3 regions of the Ruegeria sp. AM7 genome follow, and region 1 is predicted to be linked to each of the others. Evidence: riboswitches for the same ligand, from Rfam matches in the RefSeq annotation. Region 1 holds a riboswitch; each other region holds the start of a gene.
The links. A riboswitch is a leader RNA that binds a small molecule or an ion and turns the genes downstream of it on or off. The one in region 1 is predicted to bind cobalamin.

Region 1 (2,263 bases):
GATATGGCCAATGTCCTTCAGTCCGAATTCCTGCGGTGACAGCATATGACGCCGAGCGCTGGAGCCGTACAGATCTGCCAACCGCCAAACGGCTTCGGGCGGAACCATCTGGTCGTCCTCGAAAGTGAACAGATCGACCGGTTTGCCTTTGTCTGCCCAGGTTGCAGCTGGCAGCGTTTTTCCGATTTCAGGCAGATAATTTTGGGGTGCCGTGCACCACTTGCGCCACTGCCAATAAACCGATGCAGGCAGGTCGGCCCCAAATCCCACTGCTTTTCCTGGCAGGTATCCAACTGTTTTTACCGCCAGCGGAACATGTCCATACCAGAACAAGGACGCCAGCGCGCGATAAGGCCAAGGGTGATCACTGATTGTCACCAGCCCCGAACACACACAGATCATGCGATCTATATGGTCGATATCAGGTTGTATTGGCCCCAACATCCCTCCGACCGAGTGCCCTATGCTCCAGTGTTCTGCGTGTGGGTAACGCTGGCGCATTTCCGCTCTGGCGGCAGGCATGTCGGTCAGCGCCCAATCCGCCATCTTTACCCGCGATTCCTGCAGTGGTCCGGTTAGTGAGTGGCCAAAGTCGCGATAGTCGTAGGTCAGGCAGGCGATCCTCTGATCCGCTGCCAGCCAATGTGCGAAATGCTGATAGTAATCCCTCGGGACACCGGTCGCACCATGTATAACCACGGCGACTTTGGGATCAGTCACGGGCCGGTACAGGCGCGCCGACAGCATTGCCGAACCGGCAGAAAACCGAAAATCCTCGGTCAGGACGGGGGGTGTATCATCCAGCATAGCGTTGCTCACCTGATCTGAACTGTTCGGTTCACCCCTTATCCCCACTTCTTTGGCCGGGCTGAGTCAAGGGCGCATCAAGATGACCAAACGTCCACTTTGCGCGCGCGCCCGCTTGACTCAAAGCCCGCTCAGCCGCTAGCGATGGCGTGATGGTTCTTGTCCCGTGTCGGGACAGGATGAAAAGGGAACACGGTGCGGTTCTGCCCGGTCATGCCGGAACGATCCAATGCCGCGACTGCCCCCGCAACTGTAAGCGGTAAGCAATGCCTAAATACCACTGGCCCGCAAGGCTGGGAAGGTCGGCAACGCGATGACCCGCAAGTCAGGAGACCTGCCATCAAAGCAAAACTGTAACTCGGGCGGGGTGTCCGGGCGGGATTGTCAGCGCGCTGTCACACCTGATCCATGCCCCGTTCCCCGCGCGGAGGGCGCATTATGATCTGGAAGACAAAAACGCACCAATTCAGTGCAACCCTATGTCAGAAAACCGGCAAGACCTGCCCGGCTCTGGCGCAGATGGCACGAGCTGTTGTGCAAGCGATGGAAACCGCAGTACCAGCCACGTCGGACGAGTTCGCGTTGGACGGCAGCGGAGAGCTGGGCCATTGCCCACAGGGCTGCATCGCCCGATTCCGCGCCCAGAAAGATCAAATTCGCATCTTCTGCGGCACCAGCACGGACGCCTCGCTGGACGCGTTGGACGGTTATGCGGATATGCTGTTCGGCCCCGATGCTGCGGCCCGTCCGACCGGCCTGTTGCCTGCGCCGCCCTGTGCCATGCTTGAAGTGTCAGAGCTGGCCCCGGCGCAACCAGCACAGCCCCAGCAGCATCTGGCGCTGTAGCTCAGCCCGGCGCGCGGCTGGCCCAGCGCATCTGCCCATCGGTTTCAACCGCACAGGGCCGCACGAAGCGCAAGCGACGCAACGCCGCGTCGGGTGCCATACCTTGTTCTACCATCAGCCGCAGGGCGATCATCCCCGACCGCCCGCACCCGCCCCGGCAATGCACCAGCACCCGCCCTCCACGCGCTAGAATATGCGCGGCAGACTGGCTGATCCGGGGCCACGCGGCCTCGGTGTCCGGCGACGGCGCGCCAAAATCCACAATCGGCAGGTGCGTCCAGCTTATGCCCTCGGCCCGCAGGTCATCCCCCAGTGTTCCCGCCCCGGCCTTCGCCATCTCGGAGCTTGTGGTCATTGAGATCACAAGATCGGGCCGCCAGCGGCGGATAACATCCAAATCCCGCGCATATTCCCCCGCGCGCCCCGGCAGCGGCGCCAGCGCGACATAACCAGCCCCGACCGCGACCGCGTGAATTGCAAATGGCTCCATCCCCGCCCTCCTTTTCACATAGCTTCTATGCCGTGCAAACTGACCTGCAAACCGAATTTCCCCCAAGGCGGCGGTGGACGCGGGCGGCGGGGGTCTCTACGCTGCATCGGAACCCGAATC
Region 2 (2,263 bases), 1.9 Mb from region 1:
TCGAGCGGCACCCCCGCCCGGTCCGCCACATCCTGAAACAGGCCAATGTCCTTTTTCACCAAATCCATCGTGAACGAAATGTCCCGCGAGCCGTTCAGAATGACTTGGCTTTCGGTTTCATGCACGAAGGATGTCCCGGATGAGATCTTGATTGCCTCGTATGTGGTGTTCAGATCCATCCCGGCGGCTTTGGCGGTCACAAGTGCTTCTGCGCAGGTGATCAGGTTGGCGGTGGCGAGGTAATTGGTCAGCACTTTCAACACCGAAGCGGTCCCTAGGTCACCGGTATGCAGAACCCGTCGGCCCATGGTGGTCAGAAAGGGCAGTATGCGCTCGAATGTGGCCCGGTCGCAGCCCGCGAAGATCGAGATATTGCCCGTCGCGGCGCGATGACAGCCACCCGATACAGGACAGTCTACCGCTGCGCCGCCGCGCTCGATCACCTGGGCGCCAAGTCGCTTGACTTCGGCTTCATCAGTAGTGGACATCTCCATCCAGATTTTGCCGGGGCTGACCTCAGGCAGCATCTCCTGCATCACCGCGTCCGAAGCGGCAGGCGATGGCAGGCAGGTAATAACCGCGTCGCAATCGCGCATCAGCTGGGCCGGGCTTTCGGCGGCCTTGGCCCCCTGTGCCACGAAGCCGTCGACGAGGTCAGAGTTCAAATCATGTACCGTCAGTTCGATCCCGTTGCGCAGCAAAGACCCTGACAGTTTGCCGCCCACATTGCCCAAGCCGATAAAGCCCACCTTCATGCGATACACCTCCTTTTTTGGCGTCGTTTTGTTCATGGCACCATGCCGCCCCACCCAAAGTCATGCCGCCCAGCGACGCTGTCAGGTCGCTTTTAACCCGAGGTGCGAAAGATGTTTGCGACTCGCTTGACAAGGGCCTGCCCGGTGCCGCATGTCCGATCCGTTGGTGTCCATCTGCAGATGGATGAAAAGGGAATGCGTCAGCGGGTCATCCGTCAAACGCAGCCGCCCCCGCGACCGTGACCGGAGAGGGTGCCCAAGCCACTGGCCAGCAAGGCCGGGAAGGCGGGTCATCCGACAGGGCAACCGCCCTGAAATCCGCAAGCCGGGAGACCTGCCAGCACCCGCGATTGAAACCGGACGGGGTGTTCCGGTGCCGGGTCACGCACGACCCGCATGAAACCCCGTCCCCCACGATGAGGATTTAGGGGGATGAGAGACATGACCGAAACCGCTCCGGTCGAGCTGCTGGTTTGCACCACCTGCCGCCGCGGCCTGCCTGTTGAAGATGACGCCCAGCGCCCCGGCACGTTGCTGCACAAGGCGTTGGAACAGGCCGAACTGCCCGAGGGCGTGGCGCTGAAGGCCGTCGAATGCCTGTCGAATTGCGATCAGGGCTGCTCCATCGTGCTGCGCGGCGGGCCCGAGCGCTGGACCTTTGTTTATGAGAACCTGAACGAGGTCGATCATGTCGACGTCATCGTCGACGGCGCGACCAAATATCTGGCCACCGAAGACGGTCTGGTCAAATGGCGCGAGCGCCCCGAACATTTCCGCAAAAACTGCGCCTCGCGCATTCCCCCGATTGGAGCCTGACATGTCCACTTTGGAAAAACTTCCCGTTACTGTGATTACCGGCTTTCTTGGTTCGGGCAAGACCACGCTGGTGCGACACCTGATGCAGAACCCGCAGGGCAAGCGTCTGGCCGTGGTGGTCAACGAGTTCGGCGATGTCGGCGTGGACGGCGATATCCTGAAATCCTGTGCCATCCCCGATTGTCCGGCGGAGAACATCATGGAACTGGCCAATGGCTGTATCTGCTGCACCGTGGCCGATGATTTCATCCCCACGATCGAGGCGCTGATGGCGCTGGAGCCGCGCCCCGAGCATATCCTGATCGAAACATCCGGTTTGGCCCTGCCCAAACCGCTGCTCAAGGCGTTCGACTGGCCCGATATCCGGTCGAAAATCACCGTGGACGGCGTGATCGCGCTGGCCGATGCCGAGGCCGTGGCCGCCGGTCGCTTTGCCCCTAATGTCGAAGCGGTGGATGCCCAGCGCATGGCCGACGATTCCATCGACCACGAGACTCCACTGTCCGAGGTGTTCGAGGATCAGATATCCTGCGCCGACATCATCCTGCTGACCAAGCCCGATCTGGCCGGCCCCGAAGGTGTCGCCAAAGCCAAAGAGATCATCGCCGCCGAGGCCCCGCGCCCTCTGCCCGTGGTTGAAGTGGCCGAAGGTGTGGTCGACGTGCGCGTCGTGCTGGGCCTTGAGGCCGCCG
Region 3 (2,263 bases), on a different contig from region 1:
TTTCATTTTGGAAATCTCCTGGAGGGTTGGGAAACAGTGGTTTTTCGTATGTCCAGCGCGGGGATCATCCGACCGTCGTGCTGAAAGAATAAGTAGTCGACGCCGAACGTGTCGCGCACATGTTGAGTCGTCAGGACCTCGGAAACAGGGCCAAAGCCGGTCAGCCGGGTAGATTTCATCAACGCGACATGGGTGGCGAATTCGGGGATCATGACAATGTCATGGACAATCATTATGACGGTTATCCCCAGTCCAGCGACCAGCGACAACATCCGCCCTTTGGCGTCGGGATCCAAATGGTTCGTCGGCTCGTCCAAAAACAAAAGTGTAGGGTTCTGTGCCAGCGCACGCGCGATATGGGCGCGCTGACGTTCGCCACCCGACAACACTGCCATGCGCTTGTCGGCAAGCTCCAAAAGGCCGGTCAGGTCCAGAATTCGCGTCAAGTCGTTTGCGTGATCTTCAGAGGAGCGGTCCGAGCGAATTGGAATTTGCCCAAGTGCCACATAGTCACGCAGATGCAACCGCCCATCGGGATATTCCTGCTGACTAACGACGGCAATTTTTCGGGCGCGCTCCGTCGCTGACAATGTCTTCAAGCTCTGCTCTTGCACCAGAACGTCGCCTTCAGACAGAGCTTCAGCGCCACATAGTAAGTTCAGCAGAGTGGTTTTGCCAGCGCCATTCGGACCGGCAATGGCCAGAACCGACCCCTCTTCCAGATCGAACGAGATGTCCTGCAACAGAACGTCACCGTGAAAAGAATAGTAGGCTACACCACGCGCCTGCAGGAAGGGTCTGCTCATCATCGAGCTCCTCGAACAGCCAACGCCGGCATGCGCGCCAATGTCTTGCTTATCAGAGGCGCAGGCCTGTCTGTGGCCTTTGTCCAACCAGTTGCGCTGCCCAGGTATTGTGTGGCGAATTGGGCAAGAGCATTCAGCTCCTGCTCGGTGCCGATATCACCAAACAGGTATTGGGCTTTTCCCAGGGCCTGAAATCCGACAGTGACCGGGTGATCGCATCCAGCCATACAATCTACTGTGCGCACTGCGAAACCCTCAGGCAATTCAGGGCACAAGGCATCCGCAATGTGCTGCGCTGCCTCCAGACCCTGACAGGTCGCGCAGATCAGAAGAAAATGATCAGTGGGCTCGGCCATCAAGCGCCTGTTCCACGGCCACTGGGGCCGTACTGAAACGCGGTCGCGCGTAAAGGCATACGAGGTACCATCAAGCCTCCTTCCAGGACGCCCCGCCCCGGGTTGGTTTCGGTTGCGATGGCAGGTCTCCTGACTTGCGGGTCGAGGCTTGGCCACCCTTCCCGACATTATTCATGTCAGTGGGATATTGGCTTCGCTCACCGCCTACAGTTGCGGGGGCAGTTACGGACTTGGCACTTAAACCTCACCGTATTCCCTTTTCACCGCTGGAGCATGCCCCAGGGAACCATCAAATGCGTCACTGCCCGAGATCAGATCGCCGGTCAACACAAATCACCGGAGGTTGCGCAGGAATATAGTTTTGAAAATATGTTTCCCTTCAGGAAAATTGCAGGCGATAACGACGAAGCGAAAGGCGTTAAGGATAGGTTGGTGAAAGCATCAAACGATAGGTCCAAACCTCAGTTTTCTCAGGATCCACACAAGGTCAGGGACCCCGGTGAAAAGAACCTCGAAACGGCGATCGGTCGGGAAATCCGCGCGTTGAGGTTACAGCAGGGCGTAACAATTGCGGAATTGTCGGGGCTGACCGGGTTGTCCATCAGTATGCTGTCAAAAATCGAAAACGGATACACATCGCCTTCATTGACGACGCTGCAATCTCTGGCCAATGCCCTAAGCACGCCGATCACTGCATTTTTCCGCAGATTTGAAGAAACCCGAAACGCAACCCACACCAAAGCGGGAAAGGGCGTTGAAACAGAGAGGGCCGGGACACGCGCAGGCCATCAATACAGCCTTTTGGGTCATATGGGGTCTAATGCCAGCGGTGTTGTGGTTGAACCCTATCTGATCACGCTGACGGAAAAGTCCGACACTTTCCCGACGTTCCAGCATGACGGAATTGAAATGCTCTACATGCTTGAAGGCGAAGTCGATTACAGACACGGCGATCAAATTTATCTGCTCGAGCCGGGGGATACGTTGTTCTTTGATGCGGACGCACCGCATGGACCCGAGGTGCTGCGCAAACTGCCAGCCCGCTACCTGTCGATCATCTCATATCCGCAGACGCGTTAGTCACGATTCGGCGATTGATAA

Region 2: another riboswitch for cobalamin. It lies ahead of ACR3EG_RS07515 (DUF1636 family protein); the one in region 1 lies ahead of ACR3EG_RS17200 (hypothetical protein).
Region 3: another riboswitch for cobalamin. It lies ahead of ACR3EG_RS02355 (DUF1636 family protein); the one in region 1 lies ahead of ACR3EG_RS17200 (hypothetical protein).

The regions. Positions count from the first base shown of each region.
Region 1 is NZ_JBQFJE010000003.1:2,644,632-2,646,894, forward strand. It holds gene ACR3EG_RS17195 (alpha/beta hydrolase family protein) at 1-807, opposite strand, end outside; cobalamin riboswitch at 944-1,163, shown strand; gene ACR3EG_RS17200 (hypothetical protein) at 1,246-1,653, shown strand; gene ACR3EG_RS17205 (protein-tyrosine phosphatase family protein) at 1,655-2,143, opposite strand.
Region 2 is NZ_JBQFJE010000003.1:763,606-765,868, reverse strand. It holds gene ACR3EG_RS07520 (NAD(P)-dependent oxidoreductase) at 1-791, opposite strand, end outside; cobalamin riboswitch at 903-1,111, shown strand; gene ACR3EG_RS07515 (DUF1636 family protein) at 1,197-1,571, shown strand; gene cobW (cobalamin biosynthesis protein CobW) at 1,573-2,263, shown strand, end outside.
Region 3 is NZ_JBQFJE010000001.1:545,368-547,630, forward strand. It holds gene ACR3EG_RS02345 (ABC transporter substrate-binding protein) at 1-6, opposite strand, end outside; gene ACR3EG_RS02350 (ABC transporter ATP-binding protein) at 3-806, opposite strand; gene ACR3EG_RS02355 (DUF1636 family protein) at 806-1,162, opposite strand; cobalamin riboswitch at 1,265-1,468, opposite strand; gene ACR3EG_RS02360 (helix-turn-helix domain-containing protein) at 1,595-2,242, shown strand.